One region of the Streptomyces sp. NPDC059452 genome, then DNA from elsewhere that is predicted to be linked to it. Evidence: riboswitches for the same ligand, from Rfam matches in the RefSeq annotation. Region 1 holds a riboswitch; each other region holds the start of a gene.
What was found. Region 1 has a riboswitch for cobalamin ahead of ACFW9Z_RS05195 (ribonucleoside-diphosphate reductase subunit alpha). Riboswitches for the same ligand answer to the same signal wherever they lie in the genome.
Positions count from the first base shown of each region.

Region 1 (8,695 bases):
CTGGATCGAAGAATGTCAACATAGAAGTATGTCGAAACAAGAGCTCGTGGTGCTCGGCCAGGACGGCGTCGAGGGATGCTGTCCCGCCCTGCTGGCCGCCCCGCTGGACGAGGACCAGGCCGAGACGCTGGCGAAGGTGTTCAAGGCCCTGGGGGACCCGGTCCGGCTGAGGCTGCTGTCGATGATCGCCTCCCGTGCGGGCGGGGAGGTCTGTGTCTGCGACCTCACCCCCGCCTTCGACCTGTCCCAGCCGACCATCTCCCACCACCTCAAATTGCTGAAGCAGGCCGGGCTCATCGACTCCGAGCGGCGCGGAACCTGGGTGTACTACCGGCTGCTGCCGCAGACGACCGACCACCTTGCGGCGATCCTCACCCGGCCCGCCGGGCAGTTCCCGGGCGTGACCGCACCCGCCGGGTCCGCGCCCGCCGGGTCCGCGCCCGCCGGGTCCGCGCAGGCCGGTCCCGCACCCGCCCGGCCCGCGTCGGCCGGGACCGTGCCCGCCGGGACCGCCTCTTGAGCAACGGGTCCACCGGCCCCGCGCCCGCAGGGGCGGTCGCCGGGCGGTTGCCCTTTCCGGACCGCTTCCTCACCGTGTGGATCCTCGTCGCGATGGCCGCCGGCCTCGGCCTGGGCCGCCTCGTGCCCGGGCTGGGGGACGCGCTCGCGAAGGTCACCGTCACCGGCGTCTCGCTGCCGATCGCGCTCGGCCTGCTCGTGATGATGTACCCGGTGCTCGCCAAGGTCCGCTACGACCGCTTCGGCACGGTCACCCGCGACCGGCGCCTGCTGATCCTGTCCCTGGTCCTGAACTGGGCCGTCGGCCCGGCTCTGATGTTCGCCCTGGCCTGGCTCTTCCTGCCGGATCTGCCCGAATACCGTACCGGCCTGATCATCGTCGGCCTCGCCCGCTGCATCGCCATGGTGATCATCTGGAACGACCTCGCCCGCGGTGACCGCGAGGCCGCCGCCGTCCTAGTCGCCCTGAACTCCGTGTTCCAGGTGGTCGCGTTCGGCCTGCTCGGCTGGTTCTACCTCTCCCTGCTCCCCGGCTGGCTCGGCCTGGAGCAGGCCGTGCTCGACGTGTCCGTGTGGGAGATCGCGCGCAGTGTGCTGATCTTCCTCGGCATCCCGCTGCTGGCCGGCTTCCTCACCCGCCGCCTGGGCGAGAGGGCCAAGGGGCGCGTCTGGTACGAGACGAGGCTGATCCCCCGCATCGGACCGTTCGCCCTGTACGGGCTGCTGTTCACGATCGTGGTGCTGTTCGCCCTCCAAGGTGACGCCATCACCTCGAAGCCGCTCGACGTCGTCCGGATCGCGCTGCCGCTGCTGGTCTACTTCGTCCTCATGTGGGCCGGGTCCATGGCCGTCGGCCGTGCCGTGGGACTCGGCCACCCGAAGGCGACCACGCTGGCGTTCACCGCCGCGGGCAACAACTTCGAACTGGCCATCGCGGTCGCCATCGCCACCTTCGGCGCCACCTCCGGCCAGGCCCTCGCCGGAGTCGTCGGACCCCTCGTCGAAGTCCCCGTACTCATCGGCCTGGTCCATGTCGCCCTGGCCGCCCGCCGCTTCTTCCCCCGGCCCGCCGCGAAGGGCCGGCCGGTCATCGCCCCGGAAGGTTCCGCCCGTGTCTGAGCCCAAGCCGTCCGTGCTGTTCGTGTGCGTCCACAACGCCGGCCGCTCGCAGATGGCCGCCGCCTTCCTCGCCCATCTCTCCCGGGGCCAGGTCGAGGTCCGCTCCGCCGGGTCCGCACCGGCCGACGCCGTGAACCCGGCCGCCGTGCAGGTGATGGCGGAGGTGGGCATCGACCTGTCCGCCGAGACGCCGAAGGTCCTGACCGCCGACGCCGTACGGGCGTCCGACGTGGTGATCACCATGGGCTGCGGCGACACCTGCCCCGTCTTCCCCGGCAAGCGCTATCTCGACTGGCGGCTCGACGATCCGGCCGGGCTCGGTGCCGACGCCGTCCGGCCCGTCCGCGACGAGATCGAACGGCGGGTCCGCGGCCTGCTCGCCGAGCTCCTGTCCGGGCGCGCCTGACACGGGTGGCCGGATACCCGTTCGGTCGCGTTCTCTGTGGCCGTCCGGAGTGTGCGCGGCTGGCCCCGCCCGGATCAGTCGCCCAGCTTGAAGATCAGCTCGGTGACGGTGGTCCGGCGGCCGGGAGCAAGCGAGTCCTCGCTCCCGATGTGTACGAACCCGGTGCGTTCCAGCACCCGTACGGAGCCGCGGTTGTCCTCCACCACCCGGGCGTGGATCGGTCGCTCCGTCACCTCGTCGAGCAGCGCCGTGACGGCCGCGGTGGCTACGCCCCGGCCCCACCAGTCCCGCCGAATCCAGTAGGTCAGCTCCGTGTCGCCCTCCATCGGATAGGTGGCCACGCTGCCGACGACCTCACCGTCGATCTCGATGACCCGGTGGACCACCGCGCCGTCGGCCAGGATCTTCCGGTACTTCTGCCGGAAGGCTTCGGCGTCGCGGGCGGTCCTGGCATCGGTGAAGGCCGCGAGCCGCTGGGCGGTCTGGTCGAGCTGGATCTCGAAGAGCGTCGGGATGTCCTCCTCGGTGAGGGGGCGCAGTGCGATGTTCCTGGACGTGTCGTCGGCCATCGTGTTCTCCATGTCGGACGGAGTGCCGGGCCACCCCCTGGTAATCGAACATGTGAACTGTACTGCCGTGGCCGGTGTTTCGCGTGCCCTTCCCGCAGAATCGCCCCGGCTGCCGGACCGGCGCTGCTACGGAAAGGCGGGGGGCAGACGCACAGCGCCGCCCACCATGCCGAATGCATGGTGGGCGGCGCTGTTGGAACAGGCTGCCGAAGCAGGCCCAGGGGCCTAGAACTCGTCGTCGAACCCGACCGAGCCCTCCACCGCCACCTGGTAAGCCGACGGGCGGCGCTCGAAGAAGTTCGTCAGCTCCTGGACGCCCTGGAGCTCCATGAACGCGAACGGGTTCTCGGAGCCGTACACCGTCGGGAAGCCCAGGCGGGCCAGGCGCTGGTCGGCGACGCACTCCAGGTACTGGCGCATCGACTCGGTGTTCATGCCCGGCAGGCCCTCGCCGCACAGGTCGCGGCCGAACTGGAGCTCCGCCTCGACGGCCTCCTTCAGCATGTCGGTGACCTGCTGCTGGAGCGCGTCGTCGAAGAGCTCCGGCTCCTCCTTGCGGACGGTGTCCACGACCTCGAACGCGAAGTTCATGTGCATCGTCTCGTCACGGAACACCCAGTTGGTGCCCGTGGCGAGGCCGTGCAGCAGGCCGCGCGAGCGGAACCAGTACACGTAGGCGAAGGCGCCGTAGAAGAACAGCCCCTCGATGCAGGCCGCGAAGCAGATCAGGTTCAGCAGGAAGCGGCGGCGGTCGGCCTTCGTCTCCAGGCGCTCGATCTTCTCGACCGAGTCCATCCACTTGAAGCAGAACTGGGCCTTCTCGCGGATCGAGGGGATCTCCTCGACCGCGTCGAACGCCGCCGCCCGGTCGTCCGGGTCGGGCAGGTAGGTGTCGAGCAGCGTCAGATAGAACTGGACGTGCACGGCCTCCTCGAAGAGCTGCCGCGACAGGTACAGCCGCGCCTCGGGGGAGTTGATGTGCTTGTACAGCGTCAGCACGAGGTTGTTCGAGACGATCGAGTCGCCCGTCGCGAAGAAGGCAACGAGGCGGCCGATCATGTGCTGCTCACCCGGCGACAGCTTGGCGAGGTCGGCGACGTCCGAGTGGAGGTCGACCTCCTCGACGGTCCAGGTGTTCTTGATCGCGTCCCGGTAGCGCTCGTAGAAGTCCGGGTAGCGCATGGGACGCAGGGTCAGCTCGAAGCCCGGGTCGAGCAGGTTCTTGTTGTCGGTGGTGCTCATTACTGGCAGGCCTCGCAGGACTCAGGGTTCTCAAGGGAGCAGGCGATGGCGTCCGCGTCGGGAGCCGAAGCCTGCTGTACGGGAATGGGGGCGGCGGCCGACGCGGCTCCGGAGGCGGCACGGGCGATCCGGGTCGCCGGGCGCGAACGGAGGTAGTACGTCGTCTTCAGCCCCTGCTTCCAGGCGTACGCGTACATCGAGGAGAGCTTGCCGATCGTCGGCGTCTCCAGGAAGAGGTTGAGCGACTGGCTCTGGTCGAGGAACGGCGTACGGGCCGCCGCCATGTCGATCAGACCGCGCTGCGGGATCTCCCACGCGGTGCGGTACAGCGCCCGCACGTCCTCGGGGATCCAGGCGAAGCCCTGTACGGAGCCGCTGGCCTCGCGCAGCGCCTCGCGGGTGCGGGCGTCCCACACGCCGAGCTTCTTCAGCTCGTCCACCAGGTAGGCGTTGACCTGGAGGAACTCACCGCTGAGCGTTTCGCGCTTGAACAGGTTGGAGACCTGCGGCTCGATGCACTCGTACACGCCCGCGATGGAGGCGATCGTCGCCGTCGGCGCGATGGCCAGGAGCAGGGAGTTACGCATGCCGGTCTTCGCGATCCGGGCGCGCAGGGCGTCCCAGCGCTCCGGCCAGTTCAGCTCGGTGTCGTAGTGGTCGGGGTGCAGCACACCGCGCGCGGCCCGGGTCTCGGACCAGGCGGGCAGCGGGCCCGAGCGCTCGGCGAGGTCGCAGGACGCCTCGTACGCGGCCAGCATGATGCGCTCGGAGATCTTCGTGGAGAGCGCGCGCGCCTCGGGCGAGTCGAAGGGCAGGCGCAGCTGGAAGAAGACGTCCTGAAGGCCCATGGCGCCCAGACCGACCGGCCGCCAGCGGGAGTTGGAGTTCCCGGCCTGCTCGGTCGGGTAGAAGTTGATGTCGACGACCCGGTCCAGGAAGGTGACCGCCGTACGGACCGTGGAGTCCAGGCGCTCCCAGTCGATCGAGCCGCCCGTCACGAACGCGCCCAGGTTGACCGAGCCCAGGTTGCAGACGGCCGTCTCGCCGTCGTTGGTGACTTCCAGGATCTCCGTGCACAGGTTCGACGAGTGGACGACCCGGCCCGGCTCGGCGGTCTGGTTGGCGGTCCGGTTGGAGGCGTCCTTGAACGTCATCCAGCCCTGGCCGGTCTGGGCGAGGGTCCGCATCATCCGGCCGTACAGCTCACGCGCCGGCATCGTCTTGCGGGCCAGGCCCTTGGCCTCGGCCGCGCGGTAGGCCGCGTCGAACTCGTCGCCCCACAGGTCGACCAGCTCGGGGACCTCGGCGGGGGAGAAGAGCGACCAGTCGGTGTCCGCGTCGACCCGGCGCATGAACTCGTCCGGGATCCAGTGAGCCAGGTTCAGGTTGTGCGTACGCCGCTGGTCCTCGCCCGTGTTGTCGCGGAGCTCCAGGAACTCCTCGATGTCCGCGTGCCAGGTCTCCAGGTAGACCGCCGCCGCGCCCTTGCGCCGGCCGCCCTGGTTCACCGCCGCCACCGAGGCGTCCAGCGTCTTGAGGAACGGCACGATGCCGTTGGAGTGCCCGTTGGTGCCCCGGATCAGCGAACCCCGGGCGCGGATACGGGAGTAGGAGAGGCCGATGCCGCCCGCGTGCTTCGAGAGGCGCGCCACCTGGTGGTAGCGGTCGTAGATCGAGTCCAGCTCGTCCTTGGGGGAGTCCAGCAGGTAGCAGGAGGACATCTGCGGGTGCCGGGTGCCCGAGTTGAAGAGCGTGGGGGAGGAGGGGAGGTAGTCCAGCTTGCTCATCAGCCCGTAGAGCGCGGCGACCTCGTCCAGCGCGCGCACCGACTCGTCCTCGGCGAGGCCCGCGGCCACGCGCAGCATGAAGTGCTGCGGGGTCTCGATGACCTGGCGGGTGATCGGGTGGCGCAGCAGGTAACGGCTGTGCAGCGTACGGAGACCGAAGTAGCCGAAGCGGTCGTCCGCGCCCTCGGCCAGCGTCCGCTCGACCAGCGCGTCCAGCGCCTTGGCGTGCAGCTCCACGAAGGCGGCGGTGCGGTCCGCGATCAGGCCCTCGCGGTGGCCCACTGCGACCGAGGCGGAGAAGGACGTGGCGCCCTGGCTCGCGGCCTCGTCGGCGATCGTACGGGTCAGCAGCCGGGCGGCGAGCTTGGAGTACGCCGGGTCCTCGGAGATCAGGCCCGCGGCCGCCTCGGTGGCCAGCGAGCGCAGCTCGGCCTCGTCGGAGCGGGCGTTGCGCCCGCGCAGCGCGGAGGCGGCCACCCGTCCGGGGTCGGTGTCGGGCAGATCGACGGTGAGGTCGGTCAGGGTCCGCAGCAGGGCGGTCCCGGGTCCGTCGTTCGTGCCTGCTCCGGACGTGGTGGAGGCAGCGGATTCGGTGGCTGAAACCGGATCGGCGGGCGCGATGGTCACTGGGCTTTCCCTCGCTCGGCTGGGGGCCGGCGGCGAGCGGGGGGAGCCGGGCAGCGCGGTGCCCACAGGGCAGCACTGATCACGGCGTCCACCGGCCCATCCGCGAGGCCCGGACGTCTGCCGTCCGGTTCGGTCGAGCCGGACGTACTGTCGACAGGTCTTCGGACTTCGGGTGTGCAAAAGCACACTGATCACACCGTTGCGGGACAGTTCCGGATTCACACCGGATTCCCCTGCGGCGACAGCGAGGTCGAGCATACATGTGGGGGCCGCCTGATGAGGAAGCCCCCACATGTTGTGTCGGCGTGAACAGATGTTGGTGTGGCGGTCTGGTTTCTTCGCCCGGCTTTTTCCGCATCGGCGGCGGGCGGGCGGGCCCTCGCGGTGACGCGGAACGGGGCCGCCGCGCCCCTGGAAGGGGTGCGACGGCCCCGTTCGGCCGACGGTGCTCAGCAGCAGCGGAAGCCCTCGCGGGGGTCCGCCTCGCGGGCGTCCATGCGGCTGCGTTCGAAGGCTCGGCGGGTCATGACCGGCGTGTCCGGATCATGAGACCTCGCGTGCGCCACGTAGCGGTCATATGTCGACTCGCCGGTCAGCTCGCGGACGTACCAGCGGATACGCCCCGCCACCCGCCGTACGTCCCCGATGGTCACGACCGCCACCCGCCGTACATCCGCGATCGTCATGAGCGGCTCCCCGTGCCCGCCGCTGCCTCCTTGCGGATGCCGCCCTCGGGGCCGACGCCCGCCGCGAGCAGTTCGGCCTTCTCCTCCTTGGTGGCGATGAGCGAGGCCGGGGCGACGAGCTTGGACTCCACGTACGGCGTCTCGTGGAGCTTGATGCTCTCCGGGTCGCGGATGGCCCTGTAGCAGACCCGGCCGGCGTCCACGAGCACCACGATGATGAGGATCGCGAAGAGCGCGCAGAGCACACCGTCGACGGTGGAGTTGGTGACGACCGTCCGCATCTCCTCCATGTTCTTGGCCGGTGCCAGCACCTCGCCCGCGTCGATGCCCGCCTGGTACTTGTCGCGCTGGGCGAAGAAGCCGACCTTCACGTCCGAGGAGAAGATCTTCTGCCAGCTCGCGGTGAGGGTGACCGCCACGTCCCAGGCGAGCGGGACCGCGGTGACCCAGGCCCACTTGAGCCGGCCCGACTTGACCAGCAGCGTGGTGCAGACGGCCAGCGCGACGGCGGCCAGCAGCTGGTTGGCGATGCCGAAGAGCGGGAAGAGCTGGTTGATGCCGCCCAGCGGGTCGTGCACGCCGACCCAGAGGAAGTAGCCCCAGCCGCCGACCACGACGGCGCTGGCGAACCAGACGCCCGGCTTCCAGCTGACCTCGCGGAACGGCTTGTAGGCGTTGCCCAGCATGTCCTGGAGCATGAAGCGGCCGACCCGGGTGCCGGCGTCCACGGTGGTGAGGATGAAGAGCGCCTCGAACATGATGGCGAAGTGGTACCAGAACGCCTTCATCGCGGTCCCGCCGATCACCGCGGAGAAGATCTCCGCCATGCCGAGCGCGAACGTGGGCGCGCCACCGGTCCGGGAGAGCAGACTCGCCTCCTCGACGTCCTTGGCGGCCTGGGCCAGGGCGTCCGGGGTGATGGTGAAGCCGAAGTTGGCCACGGCCTCGGAGGCGGACTGGACGCTGTCGCCGATCACCCCGACGGGCGCGTTGATGGCGAAGTAGAGACCGGGGTCGATGATGCAGGCCGCGATCATCGCCATGATCGCCACGAACGACTCGACCAGCATCGCGCCGTAGCCGATCACCCGGATCTGTGTCTCCTTCTGGACCATCTTCGGGGTGGTGCCCGAGGAGACCAGGGAGTGGAAGCCGGAGAGCGCGCCGCAGGCGATGGTGATGAAGACGAACGGGAACATGGAACCGGCGAAGACCGGGCCCGAGCCGCTGGTGGCGAAGTCGGTGACCGCGGGCATCTTCAGGGTCGGCAGCGCGACGACCACGCCCAGGGCCAGCAGCCCGATCGTGCCGATCTTCATGAAGGTGGAGAGGTAGTCGCGCGGGGCCAGCAGCAGCCAGACGGGGAGCACGGAGGCGAGGAACCCGTACACGATCATCCAGATGACCAGCGTGCCCGGCTCCAGCGTGAAGAACTCCGCCCACGACGACTCGGCGACCCAGCCGCCCGCGACGATCGCGAGCAGCAGCAGCGCGACGCCGATGAAGGAGACCTCGCTGACCTTGCCGGGCCGCAGGATGCGCAGATAGACGCCCATGAAGAGGGCGATCGGGATCGTCATGCCGATGGAGAAGACGCCCCACGGAGAGTGGGCGAGCGCGTTCACGATGACCAGCGCGAGGACCGCGAGCAGGATGATCATGATGACGAAGACCGCGATCAGGGCGGCGATCCCGCCGACCGGCCCTATCTCGTCACGCGCCATCTGGCCGAGCGAACGG
Region 1 is NZ_JBHYVE010000002.1:489,312-498,006, forward strand. Features, by position in the region: partial or broken gene ACFW9Z_RS05170 (ArsR/SmtB family transcription factor) at 29-424, shown strand; gene arsB (ACR3 family arsenite efflux transporter) at 517-1,638, shown strand; gene ACFW9Z_RS05180 (arsenate reductase ArsC) at 1,631-2,044, shown strand; gene ACFW9Z_RS05185 (GNAT family N-acetyltransferase) at 2,119-2,613, opposite strand; gene ACFW9Z_RS05190 (ribonucleotide-diphosphate reductase subunit beta) at 2,839-3,855, opposite strand; gene ACFW9Z_RS05195 (ribonucleoside-diphosphate reductase subunit alpha) at 3,855-6,269, opposite strand; cobalamin riboswitch at 6,404-6,539, opposite strand; gene ACFW9Z_RS05200 (YbdD/YjiX family protein) at 6,719-6,922, opposite strand; gene ACFW9Z_RS05205 (carbon starvation CstA family protein) at 6,952-8,695, opposite strand, start outside.

Region 2 (4,216 bases), on a different contig from region 1:
CAGGTTCTCCAGGGAGGCCCGGGTCTCGGGCCACCCCCGGGTCTTCAGGCCGCAGTCGGGGTTCACCCACAGGCGCTCGGCCGGGATGGCCTCAAGTCCCTTGCGGAGGAGGGCCGCTGCCTCTTCGGTGCTCGGGATGCGCGGGGAGTGGATGTCGTAGACGCCGGGTCCGGCCTCACGGGGGTAGCCGTGGGCGGCCAGTTCGCGGGCGACCTGCATGTGCGAGCGGGCCGCCTCCAGGCTGATGACGTCGGCGTCGAGGTCGTCGATGGCCTGGACGATGTCGCCGAACTCCGCGTAGCACATGTGGGTGTGGATCTGGGTGTCCGGCCGCACCCCGGAGGTGGCGAGGCGGAAGGACTCCGTCGCCCACTCCAGGTACGCGGCGTGCTCGTCGGCCCGCAGCGGCAGCGTCTCACGCAGTGCGGGCTCGTCGACCTGGATCACCGAAGTGCCGCTCGCCTCCAGGTCGTCGACCTCGTCGCGCAGGGCGAGTGCCACCTGGCGGGCGGTCTCGCCGAGCGGCTGGTCGTCGCGGACGAAGGACCAGGCGAGCATGGTGACCGGGCCGGTGAGCATGCCCTTGACGGGGCGCTCGGTGAGCGACTGCGCGTACGTCGTCCACCGCACCGTCATCGGCTCGGGGCGCGAGATGTCCCCGGCCAGGACCGGCGGCCGGACGTAGCGGGTGCCGTACGACTGCACCCAGCCGTGCTGGGTGGCGAGGTAGCCGGTGAGCTGCTCGGCGAAGTACTGCACCATGTCGTTGCGTTCGGGCTCGCCGTGCACCAGGACGTCCAGCCCGGCCTTCTCCTGGAAGGAGAGGACCTCGCGGATCTCGTCCTTGATCCGCTCCTCGTACCCGTCCTCGTCGATCCGGCCCGCGCGCAGATCGGCGCGGGCGGTGCGGAGTTCGGTGGTCTGGGGGAACGAGCCGATCGTGGTGGTCGGCAGCAGCGGCAGCCCGAGGTGGGTGCGCTGGGCGACGGTCCGCTCCGCGTACGGCTGGGAGCGGCGGCCGTCGGCGTCGGTGATGGCCGCCGTACGGGCCCGGACGGCCGGGTCGCGGGTGATGACGGCGTCGGTACGGGAGGCCAGGTCGGCCCGGTTGGCGGCGAGTTCGGCGGCGATGGCCTCGGTGCCGCCGGACAGGCCGCGGGCCAGGACGACGATCTCCTGGATCTTCTGCTGGGCGAAGGCGAGCCAGCGGGCGATCTGCGGGTCGATGTCACGCTCGGCCCGGGCGTCCAGCGGGACGTGCAGCAGGGAGCTGGAGGCGGAGACGTCGACCCGGTCCGCGAGGCCGAGGAGGGTGCCGAGGGTGGCGAGCGACTTCTCGTAGTCGTTGATCCAGATGTTGCGGCCGTTGACGACGCCCGCGACCAGCCGCTTGCCGGGCAGTCCGCCCGCCGCCGCGAGGTCGGCGAGGTTGGCTGCGCCCGACTCGGTGAAGTCCAGCGCGAGCCCCTCGACCGGGGACTTGGCCAGCACCGGCAGGGCCTCGCCGAGCCGTCCGAAATAGGAGGCGACCAGCAGCTTGGAGCGGTCGGTGAGGGAGCCGAGCTCGCGGTAGGCGCGGGCGGCGGCGTTCAGCTCGGCCGGGGTGCGGTCCTGGACGAGGGCGGGCTCGTCCAGCTGCACCCACTCGGCGCCCGCGGCCCGGAGGTCGGCAAGGACCTCGGCGTACACGGGCAGGAGCCGGTCCAGCAGGGTCAGCGGCTCGAAGTCGGCGGCCACCCCGGGCGCAGCCTTGGCGAGCAGGAGGTAGGTGACGGGTCCGACGAGGACCGGGCGCGGGGTGTGCCCGAGCGCGAGGGCCTCCTTCAACTCGGCGACCTGCTTGGCGGAGTCGGCGGTGAACACCGTGTCCGGGCCCAGCTCGGGCACCAGGTAGTGGTAGTTGGTGTCGAACCACTTGGTCATTTCGAGCGGGGCCACGTCCTGCGTACCGCGGGCCATGGCGAAGTAGCCGTCGAGGGCGTCGGTGCGGACGGCCTCGCGGTGCCGCTCGGGGACAGCGCCGACCATGACACTGGTGTCCAGAACGTGGTCGTAGTACGAGAAATCACCGGTCGGCACTTCGTGGACTCCGGCCTCGGCGAGCTGCTGCCAGGTTCCCCTGCGCAGTTCGGCGGCGGTCTGCCGGAGGGTGTCCGCGTCCACGCGGCCCTTCCAGTAGCCCTCGATGGCCTTCTTCAGTTCACGGTTCTGACCCTGGCGGGGGTAGCCGTACACGGTGGCCCGTGCTGCCGCGGCTGCGGGCTTCGCTGTCACGTGACTCTCCTTCGCGAGCATGGATCCAGCTGATCCCGGGACGGGACGCGGACGCGAAGGGGTGACGAATCGGGCGGAAAGCCGACACGTTGACCGTGTCCGTCCACCCGACGGTTACGCCGACCCGCCCACGAGGTCACCGGGAACTCCGCACACGAACGGTCGCGTGCGGGCAACGGGCAGGTCTTCGGACTCGCGGGCACGCCTGCCGGGGCAGACACCTACTGGCCGTCGCTTCCCAGGCCCGGCCGGGCCCAGTGCGTATGACGGCGGTCGTTCCCACTCACCGCTGCGGGGCAGTCCCGGATTCCCACCGGGTTCCCTCTTACGACACCCTGCCTGGCGGACAGGGCGAACCAGCTGCACCGGTCACCCTAAGGGGGCGACCGCCGGGCGCACACCGTTGTTCACACTTCGGACGGTGATATGAGACACGACCTCCGAACGGGTGACGCGGGTTCCGCTCCTCTTCGCCGGTTCGCTGACTTGCGGTCAGTTCGTGCGGGCATGGTGACCCAGATGTAACCGAATGGCGTAGGCGAGCCGGAACCACAGAGCGTCACAGGCCGTTCTTCTTGCCAATACCCGGCCGCCGACCCGCGGCGGCGACGAATGAGGGAAGCGCCATATGAAGAAGACAGTCGGGTGGGCCCAGGACGGCGACGACTGGACGATCACCGTGAACGGCACCCTGTACCGGGCCGTCGAGCGGCCCACCGATGGGCGCGTGCACAACTATCTGGTGCGGGGCAACGACCTCACCGCCGAGTGCCCGAGCCTCGGGCACGGGCTCGGCGTGATCAGGGCGCACGAGTCCCGGAGCTGACCTCCGGCCGGGTCCGACGACGAGGTGCGGCGGCCGCCCGCGCCTCGCCCGGCCCGCCACTCCTTGTCCGGGCCCCCGCTCACGGGCCGGGGCCCATCAGCGGCCGACGCCGCCCGCGCCTCCGGGGTGCCCGGCCGGGCAGGCCGCAAGCGCCGCCCGCGCCGCCTGAGGCGTAGGCGCCCTCAGGCCCCCGCGCCGCCCGGCGTCCCCGGGCCCTGGCGCAGCAGGTACGTGTCCATGATCCAGCCGTGCCGTTCGCGGGCCTCGGCGCGCACCCGGCTGATCCGCCCGGCGACCTCGTCGAGCGGTCCGGAGACCAGGAGTTCGTCCGGGGTGCCGATGTAGGCGCCCCAGTAGATCCACAGGCCCCGGCCCGTCAGATGGGTGAAGGTCTCGTGGCCGTCGAGCATCACGACGATGTCGCCGTCGTCGTCCGGGAACCCCTCGGCGAGCCGTCTGCCGGGGGTGATGTGGATGGGGCGGCCGACCTGGTTCAGGGAGGTGCGGTGGCGGGCGGCGAGCGCCGAGACGCTGCTGATGCCGGGGATCACCTCATGGCCGAATTCCACCGTCCCCCGGTCCCGGATGTCCTCCAGGATCGCGAGGGTGCTGTCGTACAGGGACGGGTCGCCCCACACCAGGAACGCCCCGCACTCCCCCGGCGCCAGCTCCTCGATGATCAGGCGTTCGCAGATGTCGGCGCGGCGGTGGCGCCAGTCGTGCACCGCCGTCGTGTAGCGCCCGCGGTCGTCCTGGGTGCGGTCCCGCCAGGGGTCCTCGGCCTCCACGACCCGGTAGGGGCCGGTGAGGTGCTCGGCCAGGATGTCCCGCCGCAGCCGGGTCAGGGAGTCCTTCTCCCGGCCCTTGCCGAGTACGAAGAAGACCTGCGCCCTGCGCATGGCCTTGATCGCGGCGAGGGTCAGATGGTCGGGGTCACCGGCACCCATGCCGATGACGAGGATGTGGCGTGGTGGTGGCGCGTCGCTCATGTCGGCCGATCATGCCAGGGGCGGGCGCCCGATCGGGCCAGGGGGCGGGGCGGGCGAGCGCGCCCGGGGCGAGGCGGGGTGGACTTACTAGGACGTCCAACTATATGTTCGTGAGCAGAGGGGTGAC
Region 2 is NZ_JBHYVE010000034.1:232-4,447, forward strand. Features, by position in the region: gene metE (5-methyltetrahydropteroyltriglutamate--homocysteine S-methyltransferase) at 1-2,274, opposite strand, end outside; cobalamin riboswitch at 2,435-2,650, opposite strand; gene ACFW9Z_RS31450 (hypothetical protein) at 2,903-3,100, shown strand; gene cobF (precorrin-6A synthase (deacetylating)) at 3,283-4,089, opposite strand.
Region 2: it holds a riboswitch for cobalamin, as region 1 does, so the genes downstream of both, metE (5-methyltetrahydropteroyltriglutamate--homocysteine S-methyltransferase) here and ACFW9Z_RS05195 (ribonucleoside-diphosphate reductase subunit alpha) in region 1, are expected to answer to the same signal.

Region 3 (8,695 bases), on a different contig from region 1:
CGGGTGGTGAGCCCGTCGTCCGGCACCGATGTCGGCTGTCCCTGCGGCATTAAGCGGCCCTCCCGGCTGCGGTGACGTCCTTGACGAGCCCGGCGATCGAGTCGGCCCGCAGCTCGTCGAGCGTGACGGCGGTGCCTCCCAGTTCCCGGGCCAACTCCCCGGCGAGTCCGAGGCGTACGTACCCCGACTCGCAGTCCACGACGACCGAGGCCGTCCCCTCGGCCCGGTGCAGCCGTGCCGCCCGCCCGGCGAGCGCCACCGGCTCCGGACCGCCGGTCGCCCGGCCGTCCGTGACGACGACGAGCAGCGGCCGCCGCGACGGATCGCGCAGCCGCTCCACCCGCAGCACGTCATGGGCCTTGAGCAGCCCGGCGGCCAGCGGAGTGCGTCCGCCGGTCGGCAGCGACTCCAGACGGGCGGCGGCCGCGTCCACGGACGAGGTCGGCGGCAGCGCCACCTCGGCGTCCTTGCCCCGGAAGGTGACCAGACCGACCTTGTCCCGCCGCTGGTAGGCATCCAGCAGCAGCGACAGCACGGCCCCCTTGACCGCGCTCATCCGCTGCCGGGCCGCCATCGATCCGGAGGCGTCCACGACGAACAGCACGAGGTTGCCCTCCCGCCCCTCCCGGGTCGCCTGCCGCAGATCGTCCCGGCGCACCACGAGCCCGCGCCCGGTGCGCCCGCGCGCCCGCTGGTGGGGGGCGGCGGCCTGCACGGTGGCGGCGAGGTGGAGCTTGGTCAGCGACCCCTGGGGCCGACGCGCGCCGGTCGTGCGCCCGTGCTCGGTGCGGGCCCGGGAGCGCCGCCCGGCAGCGCCTTCCCCGAGCCCCGGCACGCTGAGCATCTTCGTACGGAACGGCTCGGCGGCCGCCACGGGCTGCTGCTCGGCCCCGGAGGAGGACCGTCCGGGCGCGTCGGGGGTGCCCTCGGGGGCCGGGGACGGCGTGTCGTCACTCTCCGAGGCAGGCGGCGGAGTGCGGTCCCCATCGGCCTGGGGCGGCACACCACCGCCACCGCCTCCGTCGCCGCCACCATCGGGCCCGGGGTCGGGATCGTCGTCGTTGTCGTCCTGCGGGCCCGCCTCGTCCAGGGTCTGGTCGAGCTTGTCCTCGTCCAGCCCCGGCGCGTCGAACGGGTTGCGGCGCCTCCGGTGGGGGAGCGCGAGGAGAGCGGCCTGCCGTACGTCGTCGGCGGTGACCTCCTCGCGCCCGGCCCAGGCGGCCAGCGCGGTCGCGGTACGGGCCATCACGATGTCGGCCCGCATCCCGTCGACCTCGAACGCGGCGCAGGTCGCGGCGATCTGGCGCAACACGCCGTCACCGAGCACCACCCGGGGCAGCAGGGCGCGCGCGGCGGCGATGCGCTCCCTCAGGGCGCTCTCCTCCCCGGCCCAGCGCGCGGCGAACCCCTCCGGGTCGTCGTCGTACGCGAGCCGTCGCCGTACGACCTCCACCCGCTCGTCGGTGTCCCGGGAGGCGGCCACCTCGACGGTGAGCCCGAACCGGTCCAGCAACTGCGGCCGCAGCTCGCCCTCTTCCGGGTTCATCGTCCCGACCAGCAGGAACCGTGCCGCATGCCGTACGGAGACACCTTCGCGCTCGACGTACGAGGCACCCATGGCGGCCGCGTCCAGCAGCAGGTCCACCAGGTGGTCGTGGAGCAGGTTGACCTCGTCGACGTACAGGATCCCGCGATGCGCGTCGGCCAGCAGCCCCGGCTCGAACGCCTTCACGCCCTCCGAGAGCGCCCGCTCGATGTCCAGCGCCCCCACGAGCCGGTCCTCGGACGCGCCGACCGGCAGCTCCACGGTCCGCGCGGCCCGCGACACACCGGCCGCCTCCGCGTGCGGCCCGTCGGGACACGCCGGATCGGGGGAGCCGGGGTCACAGGAGAACCGGCACCCGGGTACGACGGAGACCTCGGGCATCAGCGCGGCGAGCGCCCGTACGGCGGTGGACTTGGCGGTCCCCTTCTCGCCCCGCACGAGCACCCCGCCGACGGCCGGACTGACCGCGTTCAGCAACAGCCCGAGCCGCAGGTCGTCCTGTCCGACGATCGCGGTGAAGGGATACGGCGTACTCACTTGGCCTCCTCGTTGACGTGAACATCCGTCACTGCGTTCCGGGCTTCCCCGGGCCCTTCAGAGCTTTCAAGCCCGTGGGACTTGCGGGCTTCTCCCAGCGCCTCCGGGCGAGCGAAACCAAGCCCCTCCGGCGATTGAGGAGCGGGGTCCGGGGCAGCACCCCGGCTCTCCGCCGCACCCGCATCCAACGGCGGGGCCCCCGGCGGCACGAACGGCAACCCGGGCGGTGCCCCGCCCTCGATCAACCGCCACAACGCCTCCGTATCCGCGTGCTCCTCCACCAGATCCCCCAGCCGGTCCAGCTGCTCCTCCCGCAGCACCCCGAACCGCGTGTCCGGCGCGGGAACGAACCGCCGCCCCGAGGCCCGGGCCACCTCCACCAGGAACCGCCGCCGGAACGCGTCGCTCTCCAGCGACCCGTGCCAGTGCGTCCCCCACACCGCCCCCACCCGGCACCCGTCGAGGAACGGCTCCCCGCCCCGTACATCGGCCACCCCGTGGTGGATCTCGTACCCCTCCACCGCCTCACCCAGCGCCGAACCCACCGGCCGCGCCAGCGTCTTGGCCCGGTCGAAGCGAATCCGTACGGGAAGGACCCCCAGCCCGTCCACGACCCCCGCCCGCGACTCCACCTCGTCCTCGATGCGCTCACCGAGCACCTGGAACCCGCCGCAGATCCCCAGCACCGGCCGCCCCTCCGCCGCCCGCCGGACCAGCGCGTCCGCCAGCCCCCGCTCGCGCAGCCAGGCCAGCGCCTTCACCGTGCCGCGCGTCCCGGGCACGATGACGAGGTCCGCGTCGGCCAGTTCGTCCGCCCGGTCCACGAACCGCACGACGACGCCCGGTTCGGCGGCCAGCGCGTCCACATCCGTGAAGTTGGACATCAACGGCACCGCGCAGACCGCGACCCGCAGCACGTCCTCCCCGTGGGGCGGCGCCACGACCGACTCACGCACCGCACCCCGCAGGGACACCCGCAGGCCGTCCTCCTCGTCGATGCCGAGCCCGTGGGCGTACGGGAGGACCCCGTACGTCCGCCGCCCGGTCAGCCCGTACAGCATGTCGAGCCCCGGTTCCAGCAGCGAGACGTCACCCCGGAACTTGTTCACCAGGTAGCCCGCCACCAGCGACTGGTCCTCGGCGCTCAGCAGCGCCGTCGTCCCGAAGAACGAGGCGAAGACCCCGCCCCGGTCGATGTCGCCGACCACGAGTACGGGGAAGCGGGCCGCCCGCGCGATCCCCATGTTCACGATGTCGGTGCGGCGCAGGTTGATCTCGGCCGGTGACCCGGCCCCTTCGCAGATCACCGCGTCGTACGTCGACCGCAACTGCTCCAGACAGTCCACGACCGTCCCGAGCAGCGCCTCCTGACGGCCCCCGTGGTAGCCCCGGGCGCTCATCTCTCCCACCGGCTTGCCCATCAGGACGACCTGGCTGGAGCGGTCGCTGCCGGGCTTGAGCAGTACCGGGTTCATCAGGGCCGTCGGCTCCACCCGGGCGGCCTGCGCCTGCATGGCCTGGGCGCGCCCGATCTCCGCGCCCTCGCGGGTGACGAAGGAGTTGAGGGACATGTTCTGCGCCTTGAACGGCGCGACTTTCACGCCCCGGCGCACCAGCCAGCGGCAGATGCCCGCTGTGACGACGCTCTTGCCCGCGTCCGAGGTCGTCCCCGCGACCAGCAGCCCGCCGCTCATACCCTGCCCCGCTTCCGTTCCACGGCCAGCCTGCCCGCCACGCACACCCCGAGGGCCAGTGCGCCCACCCGGCGCGACAGCCGCACCGCGCGTTCGATGTCCGCACTCCGCACGTCCCGGCCGGACGCCCCGTTCAGGACCGGCCGGTGCTCCACGCGCCCCGCGTACGCCAGCGTCCCGCCGAGCCGTACGCCGAGCGCCCCCGCGAACGCGGCCTCCACCGGTCCCGCGTTCGGGCTCGGGTGGCGCCCCGCATCCGCCCTCCAGGCGCGTACGGCCTCCGTCGGCCGCCCGCCCGCCGCCACGGCCAGCGCCGCCGTCAGCCGGGCGCCCGGCCACCCCACCACATCGTCCAGCCGGGCCGAGGCCCAGCCGTAACGCCGGTGGCGGGGCGACTTGTGGCCGACCATCGCGTCGAGCGTGTTCACGGCCCGGAACCCGACGAGCCCCGGCACCCCGCCGATCGCCCCCCACACCAGCGCGCCGACGACGGCGTCCGAGGTGTTCTCCGCGACCGACTCGACGACCGCGCGGGCGATCTGCGGCCCGTCCAGGGAGTGCGGATCGCGCCCGCACAGGTGCGGCAGCCGCTCCCGGGCCACCTCCAGGTCCCCGGCGGCCAGCGCGCCCCCGATGGCACGGGCCTCCCGGCCCAGCGACGTACCGCCGACGACCGACCAGGTGGTGGCGGCGGTCAGCGCGACGGCGAGCGCGGGACGGTCCCGTACGGCACGGGCGGCGAGTGCGGCGGCCCCCACGGCGCCTCCGGCGCAGATCAGGGTGTGCAGCGCGCCCCGCCCCCGGTCGTCGCGCCACAGCAGGGACTCCACCCGGGCGGCGGCCCGGCCGAAACCGGCGACGGGGTGCCCTCGGCGCGGGTCGCCCAGCAGAGCGTCGGCGATCAGCCCGGCGGTGGCGCCGTACGCGAAGACGCGACCGGCACGCACCTGGCCACGGGCACGCACATCGGCACCGGCACGCACCCCGGCGCGCACATCGACACGCACGGGGTCAGGCCGTCGCGGGTCGGGACGTTCCGGCGTGAAGGGGCACGGGATGCGGCGCTCGGCGGCCAGGCATGGCGTTAAGTCCTTAACTCAGGGTCCGCGCCCTGGTTCGACGTGACCGGCGACGAGAGTCTCCTGGCTTCCGGATCCGCAGTTCCCCCGGCCTTCCAGCCCGCGTGGTGGGGGCCGTGACATCCGGTGTGGGGGAGTGCTCCCCGGTGACAGTGGCGGGACCGCGCCGGATTCGCACCGGCTTCCTCTTCTGTCGCCGTAAATGGCTCCGGCAGTCCACCACGCTGCGAGAACGGCCGTCAACTTGCTGTTGACCTGCGGAGCTCCAGTGTGCGCAGACGCACATCGGGCCGGACACACGGTGGTGTGTCCGGCCCGAAGGAGTGCGGAGGGGGTGCGGTGGGGCGCGTCAGGCGACGATCAGATAGATGCCGTACGCGACCGCCGCCACGCACGCCGCGAAGCAGGCGTACGCGCTGGTGCGCGCCAGTACGGCCGAACCGCCGGAGGCTCCGGCGCCGCCGGCCGGGGCCGACAGCTTGGAGAGAGCGACGATGCCCACGGTGAAGAGGGCGACCAGGACGACGGTGACCACGAGACTGACACCGAAGACGGAGGCGAGAGCTGCCCAGTCGATTTTCATACGGATCTGTCCTTACACCGTGGCCGAGGGCCGCGCCGTGTCGTCGGGCGCCGCGGTCGGAGCCGGGATGGTGGTCGAGAGGTCGGTGGGGTGGGCGCCGAGGGTGGGCGGCGGCTGGACCGCGGCGATGGCCGTGGTCACGACGCCCTGGGGCTCGACGTCGGCGACTGTGCCGTGGTCGGCCGTGCCGTCCGTGTCGTTGACGTTGGTGTGGTCGACCGGCTCGCGGCGCGAGGCCAGCCAGATGGCGAAGGAGCCGCCGACGAGGATGACCGCGGTGGCGGCGATGCCCCACGGACCCTGCTTGGTGAGGAACTCGGCACCCGCGCCGACCAGGGCCGCGGCCGGGAGCGTCAGACCCCAGGCGACGAACATCCGGGTGGCCGTGGACCAGCGGACCACACCGCCCTTGCGGCCGAGGCCCGCGCCCATCACGGCACCGGAGCAGGACTGGGTGGTGGAGAGCGAGAAGCCGAGGTGCGAGGAGGCCAGGATGACCGTGGCCGCGCTGGTCTGGGCGGCGAAGCCCTGCGGCGGCTGGAGGTCGGTCAGGCCCTTGCCCATGGTGCGGATGATGCGCCAGCCGCCGAGGTAGGTGCCGAGCGCGATGGCGACACCGGCCGAGACGATGACCCACATGGGCGGGTTGGAGCCCGGGGCCAGGACACCGCTGGTGACCAGGGCCAGGGTGATGATGCCCATCGTCTTCTGGGCGTCGTTGGTGCCGTGGGCGAGCGAGACGAGACCGGCGGAGGCGATCTGCCCGGCCCGGTAGCCCTTGGCGGTCGACTTCTGCTGGTTCGGGTCGGTGACGTTCCGGTTGATCCGGTACGTCAGCCGGGTGGCCAGCATCGCGGCGATACCGGCGACCAGCGGGGCGGCGATCGCGGGCAGCAGCACCTTGGTGACGACGGTGCCGCCGTTGATCGAGGACCAGCCGGCCGACATCACGGCGGCGCCGATCAGACCGCCGAACAGGGCGTGGGAGGAGCTGGAGGGCAGCCCCAGCAGCCAGGTGAAGAGATTCCACAGGATGGCGCCGACGAGCGCCGCGAAGATGACCTCGGTTCTGATGCCGTCTTCGTTGACGATCCCGCCGGAGATCGTCTTGGCGACCTCCACCGACAGGAACGCGCCGATCAGGTTGAGAACGGCGGACATGGCCACCGCTGTCTTGGGCTTCATCGCGCCGGTCGAGATGGTGGTCGCCATCGCGTTGGCGGTGTCGTGGAAACCGTTCGTGAAATCGAACACGAGAGCTGTTACGACCACAATCGCAAGCAGCAGCGTGATGTGTTCCATTTACCCAGGCAATCGTTCGACGTCAGTGGCTCGTGGACCGTAGGCAACCTGGGTGAACGGAAGATGAACTGGGCGGGTCGCTGTGGTGACCCCAACTGGAGTCGAGTGGTTCCGTTTGTGTGCGGGAGGGGCTGCGGAAGGCCGGTGGGGCACCGGCTGGGCTGCCCTTTACCCCTCATTGGCGAAGACTTTGACGGGCCGTTCCGGCCCCGGAAGAGATCCCCGTCACGTGGGGGATCACGTTCCGCTTCCGGGTCGTCACCCCTACGCTCGCCCCATGAACGAGCAACAGCCGGAATCCGTCGTCCGGGCCTGGCGGGAGGTGGTCGACACCGCCCGCCGGAGCGCCGCCGACGGCCTGGTCGTCGGCACCTCCGGCAATGTGTCCGCCCGGGTCGGGGACCTGGTCCTGGTGACCCCCAGCGGGGTGCCCTACGACCGGCTCGGACCGGGGGACGCGGTCGGGGTGGACCTCACCGGGCGGCAGGTGCTCGGGGAGCTGAGGCCGACCAGCGAGCTCCCCCTCCACCTCGCGGTCTACCGGGAGACCGGGGCCGCCGCCGTGATCCACACCCACGCGGTGCACGCCACCGCCGTCTCCGCGCTCGTCACCGAGGTGCCGCTCGTGCACTACGCGGCCGCCCTCCTCGGCGGTCCCGTCCGCACCGCCCCCTACGCCCGCTACGGCACCCCCGAGCTGGCCGACGCCATGCTCGCCGCCCTCCGCGACCGCACCGGCTGCCTGCTGGCCAACCACGGCACCGTCACCTACGGCTCCACGCTCGACCGGGCCTACGAGCGCACCGCGCAACTGGAGTGGCTCTGCCGGCTCTGGCTCACCGCGAGCTCCCTGCCGGGCCGCAGCCCGGCCCTGCTGAGCGAGGCCCAGCTGGACGAGGTGACCGAGGCGCTCAAGGGGTACGGGCAGCCGGGGTGACCTGTCCGGGGCTTCCTGACCGGCCCGCCCCGCGCCCCGCAACCGCGCCACGCCACGCCACGCCACGCACCCGCCCCGAGCCCGCGCCACGCACCCGCCCCGCACCCGCGCCCCGCGCCCGCACCCGCGCCCCGCACCCGCGCCCGCGCCCGCGCCCGCGCCCCGCACCCTCCCCGCCACACCGGACGGCCCCCGCCCGCTGGCACCGCGCCTCCCCGCCCACGACACTGAAGCGGTGCGCCCGGCAACTGCGACGGCAACGGCCGTCACCACGATCCTCGGCGCCGGTGCGGCAGCGGTCGCGGCCGGCCGGTACGCCAGCGACGCCGCCCTCAGGGCGGCCCCCGGGCGGCCCCTCCCCACCGACCGCAGACTCACCGTGCACGCCACGGGCATCGGGCGGATCACCCTGACCCGCTCCCTCACCGCGCTCCGCCCCGGTACGTACGGGATCGAGGGCCACGGCATCCACGCCGTGGTCGGCCCCGTGGTCGAAGGGGCCGGATCCACCGCCGACACCGTCGTACGCAGACTGGAACGGGTCACCCGCGGCATCCTCGAACCCGGCGTCAAGGTCCGCCTCACCCCCGAGCTGTACCGCGGGGACCCGGGCGGCGCCCTCGGCCTGGAGTACCGGGAGGTCGAGATCCCCGGCGAGCTCGGCGGACTGCCCGCCTGGTGGGTGCCCGGCAAGCGCGACACCTGGGTCATCACCGCCCACGGCCTCGGCACCACCCGCGAGCACCCCATGAACCTGATGGGCTTCCTGCACGGACAGCAGCTCCCCGTACTGGACATCGCCTACCGGGGGGACGCCGGAGCCCCCCGCCCCGCCGACGGCCTCGGCCACCTCGGCGCCTCCGAATGGCGCGACCTGGACGCCGCGATGCGCTTCGCCCTCCGCTACGGCGCCCGGAACGTGATCCTGTACGGCTGGTCCACCGGCGCCTCCATGGCCCTGCACGCCGCCGTCAACTCCCCGTTGCGCGAGCGCGTCGGCGGCCTCGTCCTGGACTC
Region 3 is NZ_JBHYVE010000036.1:26,554-35,248, reverse strand. Features, by position in the region: gene cobO (cob(I)yrinic acid a,c-diamide adenosyltransferase) at 1-50, opposite strand, end outside; gene ACFW9Z_RS32150 (putative cobaltochelatase) at 50-2,083, opposite strand; gene ACFW9Z_RS32145 (cobyric acid synthase) at 2,080-3,777, opposite strand; gene ACFW9Z_RS32140 (cobalamin biosynthesis protein) at 3,774-4,724, opposite strand; cobalamin riboswitch at 4,913-5,046, opposite strand; gene ACFW9Z_RS32135 (hypothetical protein) at 5,206-5,439, opposite strand; gene ACFW9Z_RS32130 (anion permease) at 5,452-6,741, opposite strand; gene ACFW9Z_RS32125 (class II aldolase/adducin family protein) at 7,019-7,678, shown strand; gene ACFW9Z_RS32120 (alpha/beta hydrolase) at 7,914-8,695, shown strand, end outside.
Region 3: it holds a riboswitch for cobalamin, as region 1 does, so the genes downstream of both, ACFW9Z_RS32140 (cobalamin biosynthesis protein) here and ACFW9Z_RS05195 (ribonucleoside-diphosphate reductase subunit alpha) in region 1, are expected to answer to the same signal.

Region 4 (8,695 bases), on a different contig from region 1:
CTGCGCCATGCCGTGGCCTCCGCCGCCGTCACCGTCTCCCGGGCGGGCGCCAACCCGCCCGACGCGGCGGAGCTGGGGGAGGCGCTCGCCCGTAACTGACAACCCGTCATGACCCGTTCGGCTCAATCGAACGCATCCTCGTCAGGCGTCCCGCCGTTCGTCAACCGGCCGCAGTATGACAACGGGATCGGGGCAACGGGTGGCGAGAAGAGGGATGGCGGAGAGCGGGCCGGGGCCGCAGGCGCGGGAGCGCGCCTTAGCGGGCCGGGGCGGACGCACGGCGGTGCTGGAGCGGGTGGCGGGCTGGGTGCCGGGGGAGCCGGTCCCCAACGACCGGCTCCCGGCTGCCTGGGGCGTCGACGACGCCTGGGTCCGCCGCCGTACCGGCATCGGCAGCCGGCACCGCGCCGGACCCGGGGCCGCCACCGGGGACCTCGCCTACGAGGCGGCCTCCCGGCTGCTCGCGGGCGCCCCGGCGGCGGGCCCGGTCGACGCGGTGGTCCTCGCCACCGCCACCCCCGACCACCTCTGCCCCGGCACCGCCCCCGCCCTCGCGGCCCGGCTCGGGCTCGGCACCGTACCGGCGCTGGACATCGCCGCCGTGTGCAGCGGGTTCGTCTACGGGCTCGCCCTGAGCCACGGGCTGGTCGCCTCCGGGCTCTACGAGCGCGTCCTGCTGGTCGGCGCCGACGTCTACTCGACCTGGCTCGACCCCCTGGACCGCTCGGCCGGGGTCGTCTTCGGCGACGGGGCGGGCGCGGCCCTGGTGGCGGCGGGGCGGACCGGTGACCCCGGTGAACTGCTCGCCTTCGACCTGGGCAGCGACGGCACCGGCTACGACCTGATCACCGTTCCCGGCGGCGGTGCCCGCTCCCGGGCGGACGCGAAACCGCCCGCTCCGGCGGACGCGTACTTCCGGATGCAGGGCTCCACCGTCTACCAGCACGCCGTGGAGCGGATGACCGGTTCGTGCCGGACGCTGCTGGAGCGGGTGGGCTGGGACCCGGCCGAAGTCGACCACTTCGTGCCGCACCAGGCCAACGCCCGGATCCTGCGCGCCGTCGCGGACCGGGTCGGCATCGGGCCGCAGCGCTGCGTCACCCATCTGGAGCGGGTCGGCAACACCGGCGCCGCCTCCATCCCCCTCGCCCTGGCCGACGCGGCGGGCCGGGGGCTGCTGCACGGCGGGGACCGGGTGCTGCTCACCGCGTTCGGGGGCGGACTGACCTGGGGTTCGGCGGCGCTCCGCTGGCCGGGGACCCCGCAGGAGATTTCCACGGATTCTACGGAAGGAACACAGCATGTCGCAGTCCGCTGATCAGGGCACCGGAGCCGGTTCCGGCACCGCCGTCGCGGTGACGGGGGTCGGCCTGGTGACACCCGCAGGGGCTGACGAGCACAGCTTCTGGGAGGGGCTGTGCTCCGGGCACTCCACCGCCCGGTGGTGCGAAGAACTGGCCGGTCTCCCGGTCGACTTCGCCTGCCCGGTCGACTCCCTCGACCTGGACGAGGCGGTGGGCGGCCGCTCGGTGTGGCGGATGGCCCGGTTCGTGAAACTGGCCGTCGTCGCGGCCCGGCAGGCCGTCGCCGACGCCGGTCTCGACCCGGCGGTGTGGGACGGCGGCCGGGTCGGCGTGGTGCTGGGCGTCGGCGTCGGGGGCGTCTCCGTCCTCGTGGACAACGCCGCCAAGCTGGCCGCGTCGGGGCCGGATGCGGTCTCCCCGCTGCTCGTCCCGATGATGATCCCCAACGCGGCGGCGGGCGAGGTCGCCATCGCCCTGAAGGCGGGCGGACCGAGCCTCGCCCCCGCCACCGCCTGCGCCTCCGGGGCCACCGCGATCGCCGTCGCCCGCGATCTGCTGCTCGGCGGCTCCTGCGACGTGGTGGTGGCGGGGGGCGCCGAGTCCGTGCTGACCCCGCTCGTGGTGACCGCCTTCGCCCGGATGGGCGCGCTCTCCACCCGTACCGGCGATCCGGCGGGCGCCTCGCGGCCGTTCGCCGCCGACCGGGACGGCTTCGTGATCGGCGAGGGCGCCGCCATGCTCGTCCTGGAGCGGGAGGAAGCGGCCCGCGCCCGGGGCGGCCGGGCCCGCGCCCTGCTCACCGGGGCCGGATCCAGCACGGACGCCCACCACCCCACCGCCCCGGCCCCCGACGGACACGGCGCCGAACGCGCGGTGCGGGCGGCCCTCGACCAGGCGGGGTGGACGGCCGCCGAGGTCGACCACATCAACGCCCACGGCACCTCCACCCCCCTCAACGACGCCATGGAGACCACCCTCATCTCCCGGCTCTTCCCGCACCGCCCCCCGGTCACCGCGCCCAAGGGCGTCATCGGCCACACCCTCGCGGCGGCGGGCGCGATCGAGGCGGTCGCCACCGTCCTCACGCTGGAACGTTCCCTCATTCCGCCGATCGCCAATCTGGACTCCCTCCCCGAGGCCTTCCCGCTCGACTGCGTGGTGAAGGAGCCCCGCCACCAGCGGGTCGAGCGGGCGGTCAGCCACTCCTTCGGCTTCGGCGGGCACAACGTGGCGCTCGCTTTCCAACGCACCTGACCCCGCAGGCCGCGTTCTCCAACGCACCTGACCCCGCAGGCCACGTTTTCCAACACGCCTGACCCCGCAGGTCGCGTTTCCAACGCACCTGACCTCGCAGGGCCGTTCGGGAACGGCGGGGGGTGTCCTCGCCGTTCCTTGATCGTTACTCTGTCGTGACCCTATCCATGCATAGTCCATCCTCGCCCTCCACCACTGATCTGCTCACCCGCGTGCTCTACGGCGACAACTTCCGTCAGGAGCACGGTTTCTGGCGGCGGATGCTGACAACAGAACCGTTTCGGCGAGCTGGTGGCGGCACCCCCGACGAACGGCTCGCCCTCGCCTACCACCGGCTGCGCATCCTCAACGGCGCACTGGACAGCGGCGCGAGGCTCGCCGCCGACCCCCGCGCACTGGCCGCCCTGCACGAATGGCTAGGCCCGGTCGACCCGGCGCTGACCACCGTCGCGGGCATCCACTACAACCTCTTCCTCGGCTCCCTCCTCGACCACGACCCGGGAACGCTCCGCGACCTCTCGGACTTCCTGGAGCTGCGGCGCATCGGCACCTTCCTCTGTACGGAGGTGGCGCACGGCAACGACGCGGCGGCCGTCGAGACGACCGCGACGTACGACCGCGAACGCGACGGCTTCGTCCTGCACACCCCGCACGCCGGGGCCCAGAAGTTCATGCCCAACACCAGCCCCGCCGGGGGCCCCAAGACCGGCGTGGTGGCCGCCCGGCTCCTCGTCGACTCCACCGACCACGGGGTCTTCCTCCTCCTGGCCCCGCTCACCGACGAGACCGGCGCCCTGCCCGGCGTACGGGTACGGCGGCTGCCCGCCCGGATGGGCTCCCCGGTCGACCACTGCCTGACCTCCTTCGACCGGTACTTCGTGCCACGCGACGCGCTGCTCGCCGGGGAACAGGGGCGGATCGGGAAGGACGGCCGGTTCACCAGCGAACTGGCCAACCGCAGAAGGCGGTTCCTCCACTCCATCGGGCGGGTCACCCCCGGCAAGCTCTCCATGAGCGCCTGTGCGGTCGGCTCCGCCCGGGTCACCCTCGCCATCGCGGTCCGGTACGCGGGCCACCGGCTGGTCTCCGGGCCGCGGGCCGCGCAGCGGGTGCCGGTCTACGCGCACCGCACCCACCACGGACCGCTGGCCGGGGCGATGGCCACCGTCTTCGCGATGAGCCTCCTGCACCGCCGGGCGCTCGACCGCTGGGAGTCCGCCCCCGAAGCCGACCGGGACGAGGCGGAGCGCCTGGTCGCCGTCGCCAAGGGGTGGATCACCTGGCAGGCGCGCGGCGTCATCGTGGAGTGCCGGGAGCGGTGCGGGGCGCAGGGGCTGCTGGAGAACAACGGCATGACCGAGCTGTTCACCGGCATCGAGGGCGCGATCACCGCCGAGGGCGACAACCTCGCCGTCCACGCCAAGGCCGCCGCCGAGATGCTGTTCAGCGCCACGGTCGGGGAGGAGACCGAGGCGGAACCCGGCGAGCTGGACGACCTCCGGTTCCTCGGCCGGCTGCTCGCGGCGGTGGAGGCCATCTGGTTCACCCGGGCCCGGGAACGGATGAGCGCGGCCCCCTCCGGCGACCCGCTCGGCCGGTGGAACGCCGCGTCGGGGGCCGCGCTGCGCGGGGTGGAGGCGTACGGCTACCGGCAGGCGGGCGAGGCGTACGAACAGGCCGCCGCCGCACTGCCCGAAGGTCCGGCCCGTGAGCGGCTGACCGAGCTGCACCGGCTCTTCGCCCTCCAGTGGATCGCCCGCAACAGCGGTGACCTGCTCGCCACCGGACGGCTGACCGCCGAACAGGTGTCCTTGCTGCCCGACGCGGTGGAGCGGCTCATCGCCACCGTGGCGCGCCACGCCCCCGCCCTGGTGAGGTCGTTCGCGCTGCCGGAGCGCCTGATGTCGGACTGGCCGATCGCCGGACCCGGCTACGCGGACGCCTACGACGACCCGGAGGGGTCCTGGCACCGCGACCGCAGGCCAGGGGGCGCCGGGGGTCGAACGGCGGGTTTCCGGCGGGCCGCCTGCGGCAGCAAGAGGCGTCCGCTGCGCGAGAAGGTGGCGGCGCTCGGTACCCGCGGAGTGCTGCTGGCGTACTGGGGAACCACCTCGATGCTCTCCCGGTGGTTCGAGAAGCCGCAGGTGAGCGTAGACGAATCGGTTCGCCCCAGGGCGTAACCGGAAGATCGTCATCCAGTTACTTCGGCGGTGGGGTCGAAGCGTTCGACCACCGCCGTACGTGAAGCCGCCGACGAGCCGCCGATGAGGAGCCCATGAGCTCCTGATGGGCCGCCGACGAGCCGCTGATGAGTCGCCGATGAGAGGAAACACCGTGAAGACCCAGACCATCCACCCGAAGATCACCGAGGTGCTGACCGAGACGTTCAAGGTGCCCGCAGCCGAAATCCTGCCGGAGTCCACGATGGACAGCCTGGAGATGGACTCCCTGGCGGTCGCCGAGTTCGCCGTCATCATCAAGGAGACCCTGGGCGTCACCGCCGACTCCGAGAAGCTCTACAAGGACGCCACGCTGGCCGACATCTCCGCGTTCATCGACGCGGCCGTCGCCGGCGAGGCGGCCGACAGTGCGGTGCCGGTGAGCAACACCCGATGAACCGACCCGCCATCGCCGTCACCGGCCTGGGAATGATCACCCCGGCCGGCCACACCACCGACACCACCTGGGACGGGGTCTGCCGAGGCGGCTCCTTCGCCCGCACCGTCCCCGAACTGCGCGGCTGCGCCGTCGACTTCGCCTGTACGGTCTCCGGCATCGACCTGGACGGGGCGGTGGGCGGCCGCACCGCCTTCCGGATGGGCCGGTACGTCAAGTTCGCCGTCCTCGCCGCACGGGAGGCGGTGACCGACGCCGGGCTCGACCCCGCCCACTGGGACGGCACCCGGGTCGCGGTCGTCGTCGGCACCAGCAGCGGCGGCTCCGCCGGGCTCACCGAACAGACCGTCGCCCTGGAGCGCCGGGGCCCCGAGGCCACCTCGCCGTCGGGCATCCTGCTCACCATCCCGAACATGCCCGCGGCCGAGATCGCCATCCAGATGAAGGCCACCGGACCCAGCCTGGCACCGTGCACGGCCTGTTCGTCCGGGGTGACCGCGCTCTCCGTGGCCCGCGACATGCTGGCGCTGGGCCAGTGCGACATCGCGATCGCCGGAGCCACCGAGTCGATCGTCTTCCCGGTCGCCATGACCGGCTTCGCCCGCTCGGGCGCGGCGGCCCTGCGGGACGGGGACCCCGCCCGCCTCTGCCGCCCCTTCGCCGCCGACCGGGCCGGGCTCGTCATGGGCGAGGGCGCCGCGATCATGGTCCTGGAGCGGGCCGACGACGCCCGGGCCAGAGGAGCCGCCCCCCGGGCGCTGCTGGCCGGCACCGGCGCCACGACCGACGCGCACCACCCCACCAGTCCGCACCCCTCCGGGGACGTGGCGCGGGCCGCCGTCGAAGCGGCGCTGGCCGACGCGGGCTGGCGGGCCGAGGACGTCGACCATGTCAACGCGCACGGGACCGCGACCCCCCAGGGCGACGCGACCGAGGCCGCCCTCATCGGCCGGGCCTACCCGCACCGGCCGCCCGTCACCGCCCCCAAGGGCGTCCTGGGCCACTGCATGGGGGCGGCCGGGGCCATCGAGGCGGGACTGACCGTCCTGACGCTCCAGCACGGCACGATCCCGCCGATCGCGAACCTGGACGCCCCCGACCCCGGGTTCGCCATCGACTGCGTCACCAAGGTCCCGCGTGAGCTGCCCGTACGACGGGCCGTCAGCCACTCCTTCGGATTCGGCGGACACAACGCGGTGATCGCCCTCCGGGCCCCGTAACCGGAGGACATCACTGGGCCGGTGCGGCGGGACGATCCCGCGCCGCACCGGCCCACCGGGCACCACTACCCGCACCGGCTCTGAGCTGCGCGAAGACCCGTGATAGCTTGCCGGGGCCAGTCGAACCCCAGCGACGGGGTCAGGGAATCCGGTGCGAATCCGGAACTGACGCGCAGCGGTGAGGGGGACGGGCGGGGCCACGGCCACTGGAGCAGCACCCTGCTCCGGGAAGGCGTCCCGCCCGGACGAACCCGAGTCCGAAGACCTGCTGGCACCGGCCCCGCACCCGGGGCCGGGAACCGTACGACGGGCTCCGCGGCTGGGCCCAGAGACACCGAGGTCCTCCGTGCTGCCCCAGGCCACCCCCGCCCCGATACGCACCGCCGCCCTGTTCGCGGCGGGTGTCGTCCTGCTCACCGCCTGCGGCGGCGGGTCCACCACCTCGTCCGCCGACGGCGGCGGCGACAAGGCCGACGGCTTCCCGCTCACCCTGAAGAACTGCGGGCGCACTGTCACCGTGAAGGCGCCGCCCCAGCGGGCCGTCTCGGTCGACCAGGGATCGACGGAGATCCTGCTCTCGCTCGGCCTCGCCGACCGGATCGCGGCCACCGCCACCTGGAGCGACCCGGTCATGAAGGGCCTGGAGAAGGCCAACGCGGGCGTCGAGCGGATCTCCGACAACCGCCCCTCATCGGAGAAGGTCCTCGACAAGGAGCCCGACTTCCTCAGCGCCTCCTTCGCCTCCACCCTCGCCAAGGGCGGCGTCGCCCCGCGCGAGCAGTTCGAGAAGCTGGGCGTCCCCACCTACATCTCGCCCGCCGACTGCGTCGGCAAGGACAACAGCGGCGGCGGTGACGGAGCCCGTACCGCACCCCTCAGCATGGACAGCGTCTACACCGAAGTCCGCGAACTGGCCCAGGTGTTCGGCGTCCCCGAGCGCGGCGACGCCCTGGTGAAGAAGCTCCAGGCCCGAGTGAACAAGGCCACCGACGGCATCGACGGGTCCGACACCTCCCTCCTGTACTGGTTCTCCGACTCCAAGGCCCCCTACCTCGCGGGCTGCTGCGGCGCCCCCGGGGTCATCACCCGGGAGCTCGGAGCCAAGAACGTCTTCGACGACACCCACGACGAATGGCCCCAGATCAGCTGGGAGACCGTCGCCGACCGCAACCCCGACGTCCTGGTCATCGGTGACCTGAGCCGCACGATGCAGACGGCCGAGAGCGCCGAGAAGAAGATCGAGTTCCTGGAGTCCAACCCGGTCACCAAGACGATGGACGCCGTCAAGAACCGCCGCTACGTGCTGCTCAGCGGCCAGGCCATGAACCCCACCATCCGGACGGTCGAGGGACTGGAGCGCGTGGCCGCGGGGCTGCGTGACTTCGGGCTCGCGGAGTGAGCAGCGGCAACCTGACGGCGAAGCGGCAGGCCGGAGAACCGCCGGCCGGACAGCAGCCAACCGGACAGCAGGCGGCCGGGCAACAGCCCGTCGCCGCACGGCAGTTCGGTGGCCTGCTCCAGGTGCTGCTCTGGACCGGCGGACTCCTTCTCCTGCTGCTCTCCATAGCCGTCGCCGTCACGATCGGGCCCGCCCGGATCTCCGTCCCCGACGTCTGGTCCGCCGTCGCCTCCCACCTCGGCTTCGGCGCCTCGGAGCTGAGCCCGATCCGGGACGGCATCATCTGGAACCTGCGCATGCCCCGCACCCTGCTCGCCGCCGTGTGCGGCGCCGGGCTCGCGGTCTGCGGCACGGTGATGCAGTCCCTGCTACGCAACCCGCTCGCCGACCCCTTCGTCCTCGGCGTCTCCTCCGGAGCCTCCACCGGGGCGGTCGTGGTGGTCGTCCTCGGTGTCGGCGGGGGAGCGGTGTCGCTGTCGGCCGGGGCCTTCGCCGGGGCCATCTGTTCCTTCGCCCTGGTCCTGCTGCTCAGCCACACCCTCGGCTCCACCACCGACCGGGTGGTGCTCTCCGGGGTCGCCGCCATGCAGCTCTTCTCCGCCCTGACCTCCTTCGTCGTGATGACCTCCGCCGACGCCGAGCAGACCCGCGGGGTGCTGTTCTGGCTGCTCGGCTCGCTCAGCGGGGTCGGCTGGAGCGAGGTGGCGCTCTGCACAGCCGTCCTCGCCGTCTGTCTGACGGTCTGCCTGGCCCACGCCCGTACGCTCGACGCCTTCGCCTTCGGGCAGGACGCCGCCGCCGCGCTCGGCGTCAACGTGGCCCGCACCCGGATCGTGCTGCTGTGCACCACCGCCCTGCTGACCGCCGCCCTCGTCAGCTCGGCCGGGGCGATCGGCTTCGTC
Region 4 is NZ_JBHYVE010000009.1:126,314-135,008, forward strand. Features, by position in the region: gene ACFW9Z_RS14960 (carbohydrate kinase) at 1-99, shown strand, start outside; gene ACFW9Z_RS14965 (beta-ketoacyl-ACP synthase 3) at 215-1,318, shown strand; gene ACFW9Z_RS14970 (beta-ketoacyl-[acyl-carrier-protein] synthase family protein) at 1,302-2,558, shown strand; gene ACFW9Z_RS14975 (acyl-CoA dehydrogenase) at 2,726-4,738, shown strand; gene ACFW9Z_RS14980 (acyl carrier protein) at 4,893-5,174, shown strand; gene ACFW9Z_RS14985 (beta-ketoacyl-[acyl-carrier-protein] synthase family protein) at 5,171-6,394, shown strand; cobalamin riboswitch at 6,495-6,682, shown strand; gene ACFW9Z_RS14990 (ABC transporter substrate-binding protein) at 6,741-7,793, shown strand; gene ACFW9Z_RS14995 (FecCD family ABC transporter permease) at 7,907-8,695, shown strand, end outside.
Region 4: it holds a riboswitch for cobalamin, as region 1 does, so the genes downstream of both, ACFW9Z_RS14990 (ABC transporter substrate-binding protein) here and ACFW9Z_RS05195 (ribonucleoside-diphosphate reductase subunit alpha) in region 1, are expected to answer to the same signal.